DNA from 4 places in the Peribacillus sp. V2I11 genome. Region 3 is predicted to be linked to each of the others. Evidence: riboswitches for the same ligand, from Rfam matches in the RefSeq annotation. Region 3 holds a riboswitch; each other region holds the start of a gene.

Region 1 (4,499 bases), 2.0 Mb from region 3:
TGTTCCCTATCCCGTTCTTTCTCAACCTCGATACGGAGGTCTAAGTTTCTACTGTACTCACTGTAGCCAATCCCATGTGAAGACTGCATCGCCTTTTCCATTTCGCTTGTTACATTTAAATCTAGAGTATTGATAGTGAACCATCCTTTCAAATTTGTGTATCATTTTATTACCTTCATCATCTCTATACCCTTCACTTTCATGATTAAACATGAAAAAACGACCTGAATTAAATCAGGTCGCCATTCTTGAATCATTTATCCGCCGGTACAACTGCACCATCGTATTCTTTAAGGATGAAATCTTGAATTTCTTTAGAATGCAATACTTCTACAAGCGCTTTTATTGCTTCTTTATTTTCGTCACCTTTGTTTACTGCAATGACATTCACATATGGTGATTCCGAATCTTCAATTGCAATCGAATCTTCAATCGGATTCAAACCTGCGTCAATTGCATAGTTGGAGTTGATCAAGACAGCATCGCCTTCGCCGCTCTCATAAATTTTAGGAAGCAGTGCCGCTTCATATTCAGCATCGAATTTAAGGTTTTTCTTATTTTCAACGATGTCTTTAGTTGTAGCCGTCGTTTTATCGATGCCTTCTTTCAAAGTGATCAGGCCATTCTTTTCTAAAAGGGATAAAGCGCGTCCATGATCAGCGACAGAGCTGCTCAAAATGATTGTTGCCCCATCAGGAAGTTTATCGATGCTTTTATATTTTTGTGAGTATAGTGCTATTGGCTCGATATGGATTCCGCCAGCATTGACGAAATCATATCCATTTTCTTTAATTTGCGCCTCTAAGTAAGGAATGTGCTGAAAATAGTTAGCATCCAATTCCTTATCATTCAACGCCTTATTCGGTAAAACATAGTCCTGGAATGTTTCGATTTCCAATTCGATTCCTTTTTCTTTAAGAAGCGGCTTAGCTTCCTCGAGGATTTCAGCATGCGGAACATTGGATGCCCCTACAACTAATTTCTTCGATTCTTTCTCCGTATCACTGCCGCTTTTATCCTTTTCACTTCCACAAGCAGCCAAAGCGATAGATAACACTAAAATTAATGCAAATCCTAAAAACTTTTTCATCCTAGTCATCTCCCTTTATCTTTTGTCCAATTTAGATGTAATCACATCTCCAATAATTTGAATTATAAAGACGATAATTAGAATAACGACAGTCGCTACAAGCGTAACGTCATTTTGACTTCTTTGATAGCCTTCCAAATAGGCTAGATTACCAAGCCCGCCAGCGCCGATGACCCCAGCCATTGCGGTATATCCAACCAATGCGATCGATGTTACCGTGATCCCGGAAATAAGGGCAGGCATCGACTCTGGAAGAAGGACCTTCCAAATGATCGTGCTCGTTTTTGCCCCCATCGATTTAGCGGCTTCAATTACACCTTTATCGATTTCACGAAGGCCGATTTCGACCATACGCGCATAAAATGGGGCCGCACCGATAATAAGTGCCGGCAGTGCAGCGTTCTCTCCAATCATGGAACCGACAAGCGCTTTAGTGAAAGGAATGAGCAGCACGATCAAAATAAGAAATGGAATGGAACGGAATATATTAACGACAGCACTCATGACCCCGTTGACTGCCCGGTTTCCCCACATATTCCCCTTCCCTGTCAGGAACAGGATCAATCCTAATATTATGCCTATAAAAAAGGTTGCCACTACAGAGACGCTTGTCATGTAAAGCGTTTCTTTCGTTGCTTCAATAATGTCTTCCCAATCAACATTCGGCAATAATTCTTCAAGCATGAGTAATCACCTCCACGCCTACCTGCTGTGCTTTAATGAATTCGATTGCGCGGAGCATTTCATCCTCTGTGCCATCAAGATGGATAAACAATGTTCCATATGAACCGCTTCTTGTTTGGGATATCTTACCTTGAACGATATTGACATCCAACTCGAAGTTACGTACAAGCTTGGTGATCAACGGGCTTTCTGCATGATCACCTACAAAGGTCAATTGAATCACTTTGCCTGCAGGATAGCGTTCGAGCAAATGGTCCATCGTTTCTTTCGTTTCTTCTGGTTCCGTTACTTGTTGCACGAAACGCTTCGTCATTTGTTCTTTAGGATTCTTGAAAACATCCAGGACAGGACCCTGTTCAACAACTTGCCCGCTTTCCATCACGGCGACGCGATGACAGATTTTACGTATTACATGCATTTCATGTGTTATCAAAACGATCGTCAATCCCAGGCGCTGATTGATGTCAACAAGCAATTCGAGTATTGAGTCGGTAGTCTGTGGATCCAATGCAGAAGTCGCTTCATCACAAAGCAGCACTTTAGGATCATTTGCCAGAGCCCTGGCTATCCCCACCCTTTGCTTTTGCCCTCCGCTTAATTGTGAAGGATAGGCCTTTTCCCTGCCTTCCAGTCCGACTAACTTGATCAATTCGTTCACACGCTTGGTTCGTTCAGTTTTAGAAATTCCTGAAATTTCCAAAGGGAAAGAAATATTCTCCTGAACGGTCCTTGACCATAATAGATTGAAATGTTGGAAAATCATGCTTATTTCTTGACGGGCCTTACGGAGCTGAGCCCCTTTAATTTTTGAAATTTCCTTTTCAGCCACCACAACGGATCCCTCTGTGGGTGTTTCCAATCCATTGAGCATTCTGATCAAAGTACTCTTCCCCGCCCCACTGTAACCGATGATACCGAAAATCTCGCCTTTATTTATTTCAACATTCACATTATTTACAGCCTTGATCGTCTCACTGTTTCCTTTTCCTGTACGGAACAGCTTACTGACTTTCGTCAATGTAATCATTAATCCTCACCTCTTTTTTTATCCAATAAAACCTATGAACTTAGTTGATTTCTCTACATTATTAGTCTGTTTCTCATATCATTTTTCCCCAAAAAAAAGAAAAAACCTTTCTGCATGAGCAGAAAGGCAGGTGAAGAAACAGGCCTTCCTCTCATCTTCCAAAGTGATTAAACTTTGTGTGAATTGGCACCTTTCCAAGGAATTTCTCCTTGTCGGTTGCCGGGTTTCATCGGGCACATCCCTCCACCTCTCTTGATAAGAGCTAATATATAGAATATTTGTACATCATTAAGTTCTTTAGTATGGTGAAATTTTATCATAGATAAAAAAGGAGCGCAATGTATATTATTTCTAGTACAAGAATGAACAGGAACTTTGCTTAAACCGTTTTGGAAGTCAAGGAGACGATATTCGTCGCTTTTTCAATTGCCTGTTCCAAATCTTCTATTAAATCCTCTACATTTTCAATCCCAATGGATAAACGGACTTGATCAGCACGCACACCCGCTTTCGCAAGACCCGCCTCATTCAATTGTTGATGGGTCGTACTGGCTGGGTGGATGATCAAGCTCTTCGCATCCCCAACATTCGCTACATGGGACCATAATTCCACCGAATTGATAAGTTTTGCCCCAGCTTCGCGATTACCTTGTATCCCAAATGTAACGACAGATCCAGCTCCCTTTGGCAAATATTTATCCGCAAGGGCTTTATCGGGATGATCCTCATCACCAGGATGTGAAACCCAAGTCACCGCAGGATGGTTTTTTAAATATTTAATGACAGACTTGGTGTTTGATAGATGCTCTTTCATCCTTACATGCAGCGTTTCAAGTCCAAGCGTAAACTGGAAAGCACTTTGGGCACTTAACGCAGGACCTAAATCACGGAGTAACTGGACTCGGGCTTTCGTTATGAATGCTGCAGGTCCAACTGCCTCGGCGTATACCAGACCGTCGTAACTTGGGTCGGGCTCCGTGAAGCCAGGGTAGTTTGGCGAGTTCCAATCGAACTTCCCTCCATCCACGATGACACCGCCTAGCGTCGTTCCATTTCCCAGAAGCCATTTTGTAGCGGAATGGATCACAATATCCGCTCCAAAGTCAATTGGTCTGCATAGATATGGTGTCGCGAAGGTATTATCAATGATTAAAGGTATGCCTGCATCATGGGCGATTTCCGCTACCGCTTCCATATCGAGCACCCTCAAACTTGGATTTCCGATCGTTTCAGCAAAAATGGCCTTAGTTCTTGGCGTAATCGCCCTTTTGAAATTTTCAGGGTCATCGGGAGAAACGAACTTCACTTTGATTCCATATTTAGGAAGAGTATTTTCAAAAAGGTTATACGTACCGCCATATAATGTAGAGGCTGAAACAATCTCATCCCCTGCAGCCGCAATATTCAGGATTGAAAGTGAGATGGCAGCCATTCCGCTTGATGTTGCCAATCCGCCGATACCGCCTTCCAATAAGGCCATTCTTTCCTCAAAAACGCTGACCGTTGGATTATGGAGTCGTGTATATATATAGCCATTCTCCTTTAGGCCAAATAAATTCGCTGCATGGTCGGTGTCTTTGAACAAGTATGCATTGCTTTGGTAGATAGGAACTGCGCGGGCACCTGTTTCATCAGCTTGCAGACCGCCATGAACACTCAATGTTTCGAAACGCAACTTTTTCTTTGACATTTGATTTC
Region 2 (4,499 bases), 3.9 Mb from region 3:
TTTATTCCGTAATTCCAAAAACTCACTTTTTGTTCCGATTCCGGATTATTCAATTCATCCTCCAGGCCTTCTATATATCCTTCACCGTCCTTATCCCCTTTTCCATAGGTTAACGAATCTCCAAAAGCCATCACCCTTTGCACATCTTCCGACTCCGAGGCCTGAAATTCATATGCAGCAAAACATATAACTAGTACAGCAATCAATAACCCTGCCAATTTTTTCATTTAGTTCCCCTCTTGTCTTTTTACTAGAAGTATTTAATCTTACATACCCAAAAAATCCGCAGTCTTAACATACAAAAAAGAATTGTCAGATAAAGAGTAAGGAGTGTATGATAATATAAAACTTTCAATGGATTGGGTGTCATTCACCGTCCCTTAACAAAAAACGGGATAACCCTTCATTCTCGTGATTGAATAAATGATAGTTAGGAGTTTAAATCATGGAAGAGCACATAGAGTTTAGAGTGGCAGAACTATCTGATCTACCCAGAATTGTTGAAATATATAATTCGACAATTGCTTCAAGAATGGTCACGGCAGATACGGAACCTGTATCCGTCCAATCGAGGGTTAAATGGTTTGAGGAACATCATTCGGAAAGCCGACCGCTATATATCATTACTATAGAAGGGAATACTGCAGGATGGATGAGCTTTCAATCCTTCTATGGCCGACCGGCATATAATTCCACTGCCGAAATCAGCATTTATATTGATGATTATTTCCGGGGAAAAGGAATCGGACAAATTTCGATTCAAAAGGCAATTGAAATGAGTCCAAAATTAGGTGTTAAGACTCTATTGGGTTTCATTTTCGCCCACAATACACCAAGCCTTAAGCTTTTTTCCAAATTCGGGTTTGAAGAATGGGCTCATTTACCCCAGGTTGCCGAGCTGGATGGCATTGAGCGGGATTTGATCATTCTTGGTAAACGTGTCGATATTTAAAATAATTCTTTAGAGCTATTGCCTTGAGCAGTAGCTTTTTTTAGATTAATCGAGGTCAAATTGACTAATTTAAAAATACCTATATGCTTTCTGGAGGGAAAAATATTCAGAATCTCTTTTACTTGTTAACGCATTTAATAGCGTATCCAATTCTTGACTGGCTTGAACAGTCAGCAGACTTGTTAAGCCGTAAATCGCGGCCAATTTGAGCATCTCTTGTCTCTTCTCTTCTACTTTTTCTATAGTTACCTTGCGGCAAAGCATTATAGCACCCCCCATTTATTCAATATTTTTACACTTTCATCATAATGAAACTACTAGTTAAAATCAACTATTTTCCAGAAATTAAATGTGTTATTTTATAGGGTAAATGTGACAAAACACCTATTTATTCTTATATTATGTATATTTTGTGTCACTTTCTATTAAACGCAAAAAAAGCACCCACTAGTGTAGACTGCGAATGCTTACATCATATCCCTAATACAAGAACCCAAAATATAGTCCATCGCTTACTATGTCATCCATTCAGAAGGTGACTCGTTATTATGTCTATTTATAACAATTTTATATTCATCTTCAAGTACTTTTAATGGGGCATCATAAAGGTGCCTTTCATCAGAGGTTTTGTATACTCCATTGGCCAATAACTCTTCAATAAGCATTGCCTTCCTCTGTTCAATCCTCTTAAATAATTCTGCCATGTAAATGGCTCCTTTCCTAGTCATCCTTGAGCCAGCTTCTAGTTAGCTAAACTTTATCAACTTGTTTGATTTTCACCAAATTATATATACCTTTTCTATTATGTCACTAAACGTTATTTCCCAAAAATAAAAGCCCCTTCTAATTCAAGAAGAGGCTGACAGTGTCCGTACGGCTCTTCTTATCTCCCAAGCATATGCTTGTTGGATTTAGCACAGTTCCCATAACGGGTCCGCTGCCGAGGTTTCTTTGGGCCAAGTCCCTCCACCTCTCTGGATAAGAATTCGATATATAAATGATGTAGACATGATTTTATCTTAATAATCATCAAAAGTCAATTACCTGGTTCTCCCTTTTTTCCTGGACACAAAGTGATCTCTCTTTCAATTACCGGTTGCATTTTCTTGTCTTTCTGATATGATGTCAGTAATTACATACAATTCACACCACTAGGGGAGTTTTTTTTTAAGACTGAGATGGAATTAGTTCCGGACCCTTTGAACCTGAACCGGCTTATACCGGCGGAGGGAAGTGGATGATATCGTCCATTTACAGGCTATATCCATCTACCCCGTTCCGTATTCAGGAACGGGGTTTTTTATTAACAAGGGGATCCATTCTAAAGGAGGATGAACAATGGAGAATATTAAATTAGAAACATTCAGTGATAGACTACATGCGCGGGCAAAAGAGATTTGGAAAAGGAACCATTCTCATCCCTTTGTCCAGGCAATTGGAAACGGCACGCTTCCTGAAGAGAAATTTGCCTATTACCTGAAGCAGGACTATATCTATCTCATGGATTATTCCAAGCTCTTTGCTTTAGGTGTCATCAAAGCTCATGACATCGAAACCATGGCAAAGTTTGCAAGTATTTTAAATGAAACCCTTCAAGTGGAAATGGATATTCATCGGCATTATGCTTCCGAATTCGGAATCAGTTCCAAGGAATTGGAAGATACAGAGCCCACTCCAACCACTCTAGCCTATACAGGTTACATGCTAAATGCAGCTCAGCATGGGACCTTGGCAGATTTGATCGCCTGTCTCCTGCCCTGCGCTTGGGATTATTATGAAATCGGTTTGCTATTAAAAGAACAAAATGGAGCAGCGTTGGAAAACAATCGCTATGCAGATTGGATAAGGTCCTATTCATCTCCTGAATTCGGGGAAGCACACAAGTGGCTGATCGCTTTGTTGGAAGAGTTGACGGAAGGCATGCCAGAAAAGGAGCTTCTTAGATTAGAAAAGCACTTTTTGGTTACTTCCCGATATGAATATTTATTCTGGGATATGGTTCAAAATGAGCAGGATTGGCCGCTGTAGGATGTTGACATGATGATGAATCCTATCAAGAAACTGACGTTGACTGCCATGATCACGGCTATAACGACGCTGACCAGTTCATTTATTTTCATCCCAACAGGATTTGCAAAGGTCTTTCCTATTCAGCATTTGGCAAATGTCCTGACGGCCGTCCTATTGGGGCCTGCTTATGCTGTGACACAAGCTTTTTTAGTTTCCATCATTAGAAACATGTCTGGTACCGGTTCAATTTTCGCCTTTCCCGGCAGCATGATCGGGGCACTTTTAGCTGCCATCCTTTATCGAAAAACACAAAGCTTAAAATTCGCTTGTTTTGGGGAAGTGATTGGGACCGGCATTCTCGGTTCCCTAGCCTGTTATCCACTTGCCATCCTCCTATTGGGAGAAAAAGCTGCTCTTTTTGGTTTTTTACCGGCTTTTATGCTCAGTTCATTCGCAGGTGCGATTTTAGCTTTCATATTACTTAAAATACTTCTAAAAAATAATTATATGAAGGGGTTTTTTTATGAAAACAGCATTAACCATCGCAGGCTCTGATTCAGGGGGCGGTGCTGGAATACAAGCGGATTTAAAAACATTTTCTGCACATGGGGTCTTTGGGATGTCTGCCATCACAGCCGTAACCGCACAAAATACAATGGAAGTCCGTTCAGTACAGCCAATTGAAACAGCTATCATATCAGATCAAATTGCTGCTATCTTTGAAGATATTCCGGTCGATGCAGTAAAAATAGGCATGCTTGGATCAAAAGAAATAGTGGAAACTGTCGCTGCGTCCCTTAAAACCTTCATGCCTGCCATCGTTATCCTTGACCCTGTCATGATTTCCAAAAGCGGCCACCATTTGCTCGACGAAAAAGCTGTCTCTGCCTTAAAAATGGATTTGCTTCCGCTAGCAACACTTGTAACCCCAAATGTACCGGAAGCGGAAGTACTTACTGGCTTGTCGATTCGGACGGAACAAGATTTCTACAGGGCATGCATTTCGATACAAGAAATGGGTCCCAAAGCCGTTTTACTTAAAGGAGGCCATGCAACAGGAAATCCAAATGATCTTTTTTATGACGGGACTGACTTCCAATGGATCAAGGGAGAGCGTATTCATACAAAAAACACTCATGGTACGGGCTGTACCCTATCATCCGCCATTACATCAAACCTGGCAAATGGACTGCCATTGCAGGTATCGATCGAACAGGCCAAGACCTATATTTCTGAAGCGATACGAAATAGCTTTTCAATTGGTAAAGGTCATGGACCTGTCCATCATTTTCATGCATTTTCAAAAAAAGAACGGAGTGACTTAAAATGAAGGTTTCTGCAGCCGATTTATTCGTGAAAGTAAAAGAAAGAAAACCACTCGTTCACCAAATCACCAACTTTGTTACAGTCAACGACTGTGCAAATGCCACCCTTGCCATCGGTGGTTCACCAGTAATGACATCGAGCCCAAGAGAAGTGGCGGATATGGTCAAATTAGCAGATGCATTGGTACTGAATTTCGGTACGATCGATGATA
Region 3 (4,499 bases):
CCTTTCTATTCATTGTTTGTATAGTTTTCCCAAGCACGAAAAAAATATGATTTAATTTCTCTTTTTACTACTTTTTGCAGCAGGATTCTTTTTCAGACGAACTGCTTTGTGACAAAAAATAAAAGGTATGAGTCAACCTAAAACGATCCTTCACTTCCGTTCTCGAGCGACTTATTTCTGAAAGGCCAAGAATTAATAAGCAATTTGGCCTTTTCAAATAACTCGAATCTGAATAAAGAGCTCAAAAAGAACAGGAACCGCCTGTTTATGACGCTTCCTGTTCTTTTTATTTAAGGGTTTCCCCACTACTTATAACTTATAACAGAGTGATAACAGAAAAAGGGCTAGGAGGATACTACCACGGAAGGTCGCCACTTTCTTGAAATGTCTGCAATATGATGAGGTGCCGTTCTGCAACATCCTCCAATTAAACGTGCCCCTGCATGGTGCCATTCTTCAGATTTCAGGTCGAGCCTGTTACATGATTCTTGACCATGCCATGTTTTAGTTTCTGGATTATATGATTCACCAGAATTCGGATAAACAATAATTGGTTTATGCGTGTTTGCACGCAACACCTGTATGGCTTCCGTGATACTTGATACAGGCGCACAGTTGATGCCAATTGCTGCAATTTGCTCACTGTCCCCAAACAATCTCGTACATTCCTCCAGCAAGGTACCGTCACTTATCGCTTTTTCATTTTTCAACGAAAAGGATAGCCAAGCATAGACTTCTGGATAATCTTTCAATATTGAATGTAATACTTTTGCTTCCTGCAGGGAAGGAATCGTTTCAAATGCTAAAATATCAGCTCCTGCATCAATCAAAGCTGATATTCGTGAGCGATGAAATGCCGCTAAAGTTTCTTCTGAAACACCATAGTTCCCTACATACTCTGAACCATCTGCAAGATAAGCCCCATAAGGTCCGACTGATGCAGCAACCAATGGTTTAGGTCTAATCGTTTGATATTCTTCCTTCCAAAATTCATCTCTTGCTTTTCTTGCAAGTAAAACCGTTTTCCGGATTAGCTCCAAAGCCTCTTTTTCTTGTATTCCTCGTAGGGCGAAACCTTCAACTGTTGCTTGGTAGCTTGCCGTTATAGCACAGTCAGCACCCGCACGAAAGTAGTCAGAGTGAACCTGATAAATCACTTCTGGATTTTCAAGCAATACATGAGCAGACCACAGGGGATCGTCCAAATCACACCCATGCCTTTCAAGCTCTGTAGCTAAAGCTCCATCCAAAATCATGACTGAATGATCTCGTAAAATTGCGTCAATTGGGTTGATTTTATTCTTCATGTTTTACTCCTCTTTTCTTTATAGTTTGTGTCAGATAATAACTTCCATAGCAAAACAAAATAAAAGGTATGCCACAATATAGTGCAATTCGTTGTGTAGGATCGAATGCAATTCCTATGCAAGAGGCAAGACATAGCATAAAAGAAACGATAGGTACGAGTGGATATAAAGGTGTATGATAAGCCAAATCATTTACTGAATTTCCATCTTTTATAAATCGTCTGCGAAATAGAAACTGTGACGCGCTAATACTCATCCAAACTACAACCACGGCTAGTCCGGAAATGGATACAAGCACTATGTATACTGTATCCGGTGCAATAATACTCGAGAAAAGGGCTAAACCACCGCCCAACATACTGAAAATGACTGCATTTACCGGAACACCCCGTTTTGTCAATTTTGCAAATATTGGTGATATAGTTTTCTTATCTGCAAGTGACCAAAGCATCCTGGATGAGGCATATAGTCCTGAGTTTGCAGCAGACAAAATGGCAGTTAATATAACAAAGTTCATAATATCCGCTGCATATGGCATTCCGATCCGTTCCAGAACTGTAACAAAGGGGCTCTCTAAAACGCTTGCATCCGAAATAGGCAATAATGCGGATAAAACAACGATGGTTCCTACAAAAAAGATAATCAATCTCCATAATGTCATACGGATTGCCTTTGGTATCGTTTTTTCTGGATTCACAGTTTCTCCAGCTGCAATTCCGATTAATTCAGTTCCGGAAAATGCAAAATTCACCGCGAGCATCGTCATTAGAATGGCAAAAGCACCATTCGGAAATAAACCTGCACTTGTGAAATTGGAAAATAACGGAGCTGATTGTGAATTAATTATTGGAATAAAACCTACCATTGCCGCAGCTCCCAGAATAATAAATATCACAATAGCAAATACCTTTATGGACGCAAACCAGAATTCGGATTCAGCGAAAAACTTAACGGTCCACACATTTAATGCCAAGACCAAAATGGCAAATAGAGCACTCCATATCCAGACACTTATTGATGGAAACCATCTCTGCATCAACAATCCTGCAGCCGTGAATTCCGAACCTAGTGCAACAGTCCAAGTTAGCCAGTACAACCAGGCTACTGTATACCCTGTCCCTGGTCCGATATATTTGGCTGCGTAGCTATGAAACGCACCTGTCTCGGGCATATGTACTGCCAGTTCACCTAGACATAACATGACTAGATAAACCACTAATGCTCCAATCAGATACGAAAGGATGGTGCCAAACGGGCCAGCCTGGTGAATCGTATAACCCGAACTTAAGAATAAACCAGTTCCAATCACCCCGCCAAGCGATAGCATTATTATATGCCTTGCTTGCATTTGCCTTTGAAAATCATGCTTCCTTTTGTTCTCCATTTTACTCTCCTTAATCTTGCATCCAGAAAAAACGAAAACGCACTCTAAAAAAGAGTGCGTTACTGACAAATAAACACGTACGGTCTTATCTATCAAGGTTTCACCCCCTGGAATTAGCACAGTGTCTTTATAGACCTGTTGCTGAGGTTTCATAGGGCCAGTCCCTCCACCTCTCTGGATAAGAAATTATTTTTTTATAACTTTATCAATCTATGAAAAATTTGTCAAGTTTTGTTTCGTTTGTAAAGACTTTCTTTTATATTCCAACAATCATGACCTCCGGCATTGAAATGATTGCTAGTCTTTGGAACTGTCGCTCACCGTATTAAAATTGCAGATAAAGTTAACCGGGATAAATTTGGTTTAAAAAATTGACGACATCTTAAAAGATGACGCCATTTTTTTCTTTTCCCTTAAGGACGTTCTATTTCAAATAATTCCCCAAGTTTTGTATAAGTATGACCCGCTAATCTTGCTACAGGTTTTAGCCCATTCTGGTCAATTCGGCCATTATGGTAAATATCTTGCTCTATATGATAGCAGACTATTTTCCCTATCAATAAATCACAACCAGGTTTATCCAGGGAACCTGCCAATGGTAACGTATGCTCCAATGTACATTCAAAGCGTACCTTCGCTTCTTGCAATCCAGGTACGGATACCTTATCACTAACAGCCGTCGTGAAATTAGTAAGACCCAATTCGCTTTCGTCAGAGGGGAGTTCCTTGGCCGTTCGATTTGCATCAGCAACATTATTTTCATCAGTGATATGAACAACGAATTCACCTGTTTGAATTGCATTTCGGGCTGTGTCCTTTGAAACTCCTTCTTTCCGTTGAACAGAAATGGAAATCATCGGAGGATTGGAACTGACTATGTTGAAAAAGCTGAACGGCGCTATATTGATTGTACCGGTTTCGGATTGTGTCGTAACCAGGGCTATAGGTCTCGGTATAATGCTTCCAGTCAAAAACTTATAATTTTCCCGTTCAGTCAGACTTTCAGGATTAACTGAAATCATCTTCATTCCCTCTTTCATTCTTATATAAAGTTCTTATGAAACCATGAACCTGCTGCCTCGACTTCTGAACGTGTTAACTGATGACCGTAATTTTCCCAGTGAATATCCACCCTAGCACCAGCTTGCAGTAAAATTTGATTAAGTTCATCAGTTTCTTGTGCCGGGCAAATCGGATCGTTTTTACCTGCAGCAATAAATACTGGTATATCCGAAAGGGGGGGTAAAGCAATCCCACGTCTTGGCACCATTGGATGATGAAGAATCGCTCCCTGTAGTGCCCCTTCGAAATGGAACATCAAACTTGCCGCTATATTTGCACCATTAGAATAACCTAATGCTACCACTTTGTCACGATCGAAATCATATTGGCCGGACGCAAATTCCAAGAAGTCATAAAGCTCCTTCGTACGGAAGATCAAATCTTCTTCATCAAAAACCCCTTCAGCTAAACGGCGGAAATAACGGGGCATTCCGTTTTCAAGTACATTTCCCCGTACGCTCAATACGGATGAACCCGGTGAAACCATTTCCGATAATGGCAAGAGATCAGTTTCCGTTCCTCCAGTGCCATGTAAAAGCAAAAGTAACGGAGCTTCTGGATTACTTCCTTGTTGAAAAATATGCTTCATCATTTATCCTCCTCTAGTACTCTCGGCACTGCCGGCAGTAACGTTTTCTCCATAATTCCCCTTTTTTCTTCCAACCATGGCGGCAGCATTAATTTACTGCCCATCGTTTCCTTCGTTTCATCATGAGCAAAGCCGGGTGGATCTGTGGCAACTTCAA
Region 4 (4,499 bases), 140 kb from region 3:
TCCGTTCTTCGATCGGGATGGATGTGCCGGATTCGATAGATAGGTCGAATGTGCTTGATGGTGCGGCCACATAAAAAGGGATACCAAAGTGCTTGGCTAATATGGCCAATCCCAATGTCCCGATTTTATTGGCTGTATCACCATTAGCCGCAATCCTGTCGGCCCCGACGATAATTCCATTTATTCGTTTCTGGTGAATCGTATGGGCAGCCATATTATCAGAAATTAAGGTGACATCAACCCCGGCTTGCATCAATTCCCAAGCAGTCAAACGCGCCCCTTGCAGGACAGGCCTGGTTTCACAGGCGTACACTTTTAGCGGAAAGTCCCTTTCCTTAGCCAGGTGGAAGGGAGCCAAGGCTGTGCCATACCGAGCTGTGGCAATTCCCCCAGCGTTGCAATGCGTTAGAATGGAATCTCCTCTAGTGAATAAGGATAAACCATGTTCCCCTATTTTCCTGCACATTTCTTCATCTTCAGCAAAGATTGCTTTAGCCTCCGATACAAGTGCTTCCTTGGCAGTTGAAATGCTTTGCGCAGCTTGCAAGGTGTTCTCCATCCTCCTTAAAGCCCAAAAAAGGTTGACTGCAGTTGGCCGAGAAGAGGCGAGTTTTTCGATATGCCCCGTTACATTTTTCTTGAATTCCCCTAATTCAGCGGTTGTTTCCTGTTTGGCACCAAGTGCAACACCAAATGCTGCCGTCAGTCCAATAGCTGGGGCACCGCGAACTTTTAAAGACAAAATGCTGTCATATACATCATCAACAGAATGAAGTTCTATAAATTCAGTTAGGGAAGGAAGGGCTTGTTGATTTAATAATGTAATATGGGTATCATCCCATTGTACCGAATATGGTAAGGGTGCTAGTGTAGTCATGTGCAGGTCTCCTTTTAAATGGTTGAATAAGATGGCAGTGTACGTTGCTTCAACGCTTCAATGACAGCTGGAACATCCAATTCTTCCCGTTTTTTAATTAAAAATGCACCAATTTCCAATGTTTCCGTTTTGGCAGCGATCCTTGTTTCTTTATCTTCAATGATGTTTAAATCGGCAACATGGGAAAGGCCGATGGTTCTCCGAATCAGTTCACAGCCGGCAAAACCGAATGCATCTTTTTTGAATTTTGTCAGTAAATAAGGCAGATAACCCTTAACATGGCGGAATGGGCTTTTATTTTGGCCTTCCCATAATTCGGTATAGGTTTCTTCAAAGGCATTCCAAAATTCATGAAGGTGTGAGAAAATCTCTTCCTTTCCTGCGCCATTTCGTATAATTGCCTGGAAGAGAAGGTTGGCGGTGTATTGACCAAGGTCAAAACCAACTGGCCCATAAAAAGCGAATTCCGGATCAATAACCTTTGTTTCAGTTTCACTTGCAAATATACTTCCAGTATGTAAATCTCCATGAAGCAAGGCTTCCTGCTCTGTTTCAAAGCTTTGTTTCAGCTTAGCGACCTCAAGTATCACTTCTTGATCATTCCATATATTTTTGGCGGCATCGGTCAATTCCACCTCGAAATCTCCCGGGAGTTCCTCAAAAAATGGATCCGTGAAAATAAAGACCTCAGTGATTTTGCAGAGTTCCGGATTCGTGAAATGTCGGGCCACTTCCTTTTTCGCAGATGGTTCTAAATGATAATCGGATGTATAAAATGCCGTCTTCGCAACATACTCACCAATATGCTGTGAAAGAAATGGATATGAATCGCCATCGATCAATCCTGTTCTAACGATTTTCAAGTGAGATAAATCCTCCATGACTGTGATGGCAAGCTGTTCATCCGAATAATAGACTTGCGGTACGAATTCGGGGCAATAACTTCTGAAATGAATCAGCGCATTCGCTTCAATGGCCGCCCTTTTCAATGTCAGCGGCCAGCTTTCACCAAGTACCTTGGCATAAGGGACCGCTTGTTTGATGATTATCCCTTTATTTGTGACTGTGTCTGTAATATGAAAAACATAATTTAAGTTTCCATCGCCGATTTCTTTACATGTTAAACTTGCATCCGCATTGACCAACCCAAGTTTTTTTGCAAGGGTTATAGCTGTTTCGTTTGTCAATCTCTTAAAATTTGAACGGTTTTGAGTCATTCTTTTCCCCTCCAGATTCAAAATAAGAATAAAAAAGCCTCTTTCATATAGAAAGAGGCAGAAGTTTTGGCTTCGGACCTCTTATCTTCCAGAAAATGAATTCTGGTGGAATTAGCACCGTGCTCTGTGGATTTTATAATCCGGCGGTGAATCCGCCCCATTTCACAATGGTATTACAGTCGGTTGCTGGGCTTCATAGGGCCTTTATCCCTCAGCCTGCTCTTGATAAGAGTAAATGTTTTCTGAAATTTTAATCTTCGGGAAAATAATATCAACATTTTAAATAGTTTGTCAATGGGTAAATTAATAAAAATCAGGGCGGCGATCTTCGAATACAGGTATTTTATTACGGGCTTCCGTAACTTTATTGAAGTCCAAAGTGCCTGTCAGGAGTTCGTTTCCTTCTCCGGCTTCACTAATGATATTCCCCCATGGATCAATAATCAAGGAATGACCCGCAAATATATTATTGACATCCGAACCTGAACGATTAACGGCTACAACATAGGCTTGGTTCTCGATGGCACGGCTAATCAATAAGGCCCTCCAGTGATCCAGTCTCGGCTTTGGCCATTCAGCCGTAACGAATAGAACTTCCGCGCCTTGAACGGTATGTGCTCGCTGCCATTCGGGGAAACGGATGTCATAACAAACGAATCCAGCACATATTTTTTCATCAAGAGTAAATAAACCATCTTTTTCTCCTGGCTGCAGGAAAAGATGTTCATCCATTAACTGAAATAAGTGAAGCTTATCATATTCTTTAATGAGATTTCCATGTTTATCGATGATGATCATGGTATTATAGATCCCTTTGCTTGTCTTTTTCGCAATGGAACCGCCTATTATGTGAATCTGGTGTTTCTTTGCCTGTGTTTAAAAAAATTCAATCGTTTTTTCTGCCTCTTGATCAGCAATCTCATTTAACCTGGTCAAGTCGTATCCGGTCGTCCAAAGCTCTGGTAAAATGACGATATCGGGTCTGACCGTGCTGCTTTTTCCATCCATTGTTCTGCAACCTGAAAATTGATATCTGGTTGCCCGAAGGCTATATCCATTTGAATACAAGCTATTTTCCACTTCATCTTTTAAAACCCCCACATGTAAAAAATGCTTTACAAGACTATGATAAACATATATCATTTGTGACTAGAATTTCAAGAAATTTCAGAGAAGGTGTATAAATGGTGCAATTTGAAAAATCCAGACAGCTTCAGGCCCTGCCCAAGCAGTTTTTTGCTTCACTAGTCGCAAAAGTCAATGCGATCACGGCGCAAGGACATGATGTCATTAATTTAGGCCAGGGAAACCCTGATCAGCCGACGCCAGAACATATCGTGAAAAGTTTGCAGTCTGCCGCTGAAAAAACGATTAATCATAAATATTCACCATTCCGGGGACATCAATATTTAAAAGATGCTGCTGCCGTCTTTTATGAACGTGAATACGGTGTCAAGCTGGATCCGAATAGTGAAGTGGCGATTCTCTTCGGGGGAAAGGCAGGTCTTGTCGAACTGCCGCAGTGTTTATTGAATCCAGGTGATACGATCCTTGTTCCAGATCCAGGCTATCCGGATTATCTTTCCGGTGTTGTTTTAGCCCAGGCAAAGACCGAACTGATGCCCTTGACAGAAGAAAATGATTTTCTTCCGAAATACAAAGACATACATAAAGAGGTTCTTGATAAAGCCAAAATGATGTTCTTGAACTATCCCAATAATCCTACAGGTGCTTCTGCAACTGAAAGTTTCTTTGATGAAACCGTCTCCTTTGCAAAAGAGCATTCAATTTGCGTGGTCCACGATTTCGCCTATGGGGCGATAGGATTCAACGGAAAAAAACCGATAAGCTTTCTCCAGGCGGAAGGAGCGAAGGATGTAGGAATAGAAATATACACACTATCGAAAACATACAATATGGCAGGGTGGAGAGTCGGCTTCGCAGTGGGGAATAAGAGTGTAATAGAAGCTCTTGAACTATTACAAGACCATCTTTATGTGAGTCTCTTCCCGGCGATACAAGAAGCTGCGGCAAGCGCTTTGCTTGACTCGCAGAGCTGTGTAGAGCAGTTAGTGCAGATGTACGAGGGTCGAAGGAATGTTTTCATTGAGGGATTAAGGGCAATCGGCTGGGATGTCAAAGCTCCTGCGGCATCGTTTTTTGCCTGGCTCAAAGTACCTAAAGGTTTTACGTCCGAGAGTTTTGCAGACCATTTATTAACGCATGCCCACGTAGCTGTTGCCGCAGGGAATGGATTCGGTGAATTTGGCGAAGGTTACGTCAGGATAGGGCTACTGACTTCGGAAGAACGGCTGAAAGAGGCTGTGGAACGGATACGTACATTAAACTTATTTTAACGATGCAATGACGTATCCGATTTATTCACCCTTAAATAGTTAAAACTT

What was found. A riboswitch is a leader RNA that binds a small molecule or an ion and turns the genes downstream of it on or off. The one in region 3 is predicted to bind S-adenosylmethionine.
Region 1: another riboswitch for S-adenosylmethionine. It lies ahead of QFZ73_RS13335 (methionine ABC transporter ATP-binding protein); the one in region 3 lies ahead of mmuP (S-methylmethionine permease).
Region 2: another riboswitch for S-adenosylmethionine. It lies ahead of QFZ73_RS04325 (Fur-regulated basic protein FbpA); the one in region 3 lies ahead of mmuP (S-methylmethionine permease).
Region 4: another riboswitch for S-adenosylmethionine. It lies ahead of mtnK (S-methyl-5-thioribose kinase); the one in region 3 lies ahead of mmuP (S-methylmethionine permease).

Annotation. Positions count from the first base shown of each region.
Region 1 covers NZ_JAUSYW010000001.1:2,771,171-2,775,669, reverse strand. Annotated here, with positions in the region: gene QFZ73_RS29150 (YuzK family famiily protein) at 1-89, opposite strand, end outside; gene QFZ73_RS13345 (MetQ/NlpA family ABC transporter substrate-binding protein) at 254-1,090, opposite strand; gene QFZ73_RS13340 (methionine ABC transporter permease) at 1,106-1,774, opposite strand; gene QFZ73_RS13335 (methionine ABC transporter ATP-binding protein) at 1,767-2,801, opposite strand; SAM riboswitch class I at 2,950-3,063, opposite strand; gene QFZ73_RS13330 (O-acetylhomoserine aminocarboxypropyltransferase/cysteine synthase family protein) at 3,181-4,491, opposite strand.
Region 2 covers NZ_JAUSYW010000001.1:897,885-902,383, forward strand. Annotated here, with positions in the region: gene QFZ73_RS04310 (GDSL-type esterase/lipase family protein) at 1-227, opposite strand, end outside; gene QFZ73_RS04315 (GNAT family N-acetyltransferase) at 446-952, shown strand; gene QFZ73_RS04320 (aspartyl-phosphate phosphatase Spo0E family protein) at 1,022-1,216, opposite strand; gene QFZ73_RS04325 (Fur-regulated basic protein FbpA) at 1,468-1,656, opposite strand; SAM riboswitch class I at 1,833-1,937, opposite strand; TPP riboswitch at 2,096-2,201, shown strand; gene tenA (thiaminase II) at 2,291-2,980, shown strand; gene thiW (energy coupling factor transporter S component ThiW) at 2,996-3,517, shown strand; gene thiD (bifunctional hydroxymethylpyrimidine kinase/phosphomethylpyrimidine kinase) at 3,486-4,292, shown strand; gene thiM (hydroxyethylthiazole kinase) at 4,289-4,499, shown strand, end outside.
Region 3 covers NZ_JAUSYW010000001.1:4,779,442-4,783,940, reverse strand. Annotated here, with positions in the region: gene mmuM (homocysteine S-methyltransferase) at 345-1,307, opposite strand; gene mmuP (S-methylmethionine permease) at 1,297-2,691, opposite strand; SAM riboswitch class I at 2,774-2,876, opposite strand; gene QFZ73_RS23425 (flavin reductase family protein) at 3,105-3,713, opposite strand; gene QFZ73_RS23420 (alpha/beta hydrolase) at 3,734-4,342, opposite strand; gene QFZ73_RS23415 (ring-cleaving dioxygenase) at 4,342-4,499, opposite strand, start outside.
Region 4 covers NZ_JAUSYW010000001.1:4,638,278-4,642,776, forward strand. Annotated here, with positions in the region: gene mtnA (S-methyl-5-thioribose-1-phosphate isomerase) at 1-877, opposite strand, end outside; gene mtnK (S-methyl-5-thioribose kinase) at 892-2,094, opposite strand; SAM riboswitch class I at 2,173-2,326, opposite strand; partial or broken gene QFZ73_RS22710 (carbon-nitrogen family hydrolase) at 2,398-3,179, opposite strand; gene QFZ73_RS22715 (pyridoxal phosphate-dependent aminotransferase) at 3,279-4,451, shown strand.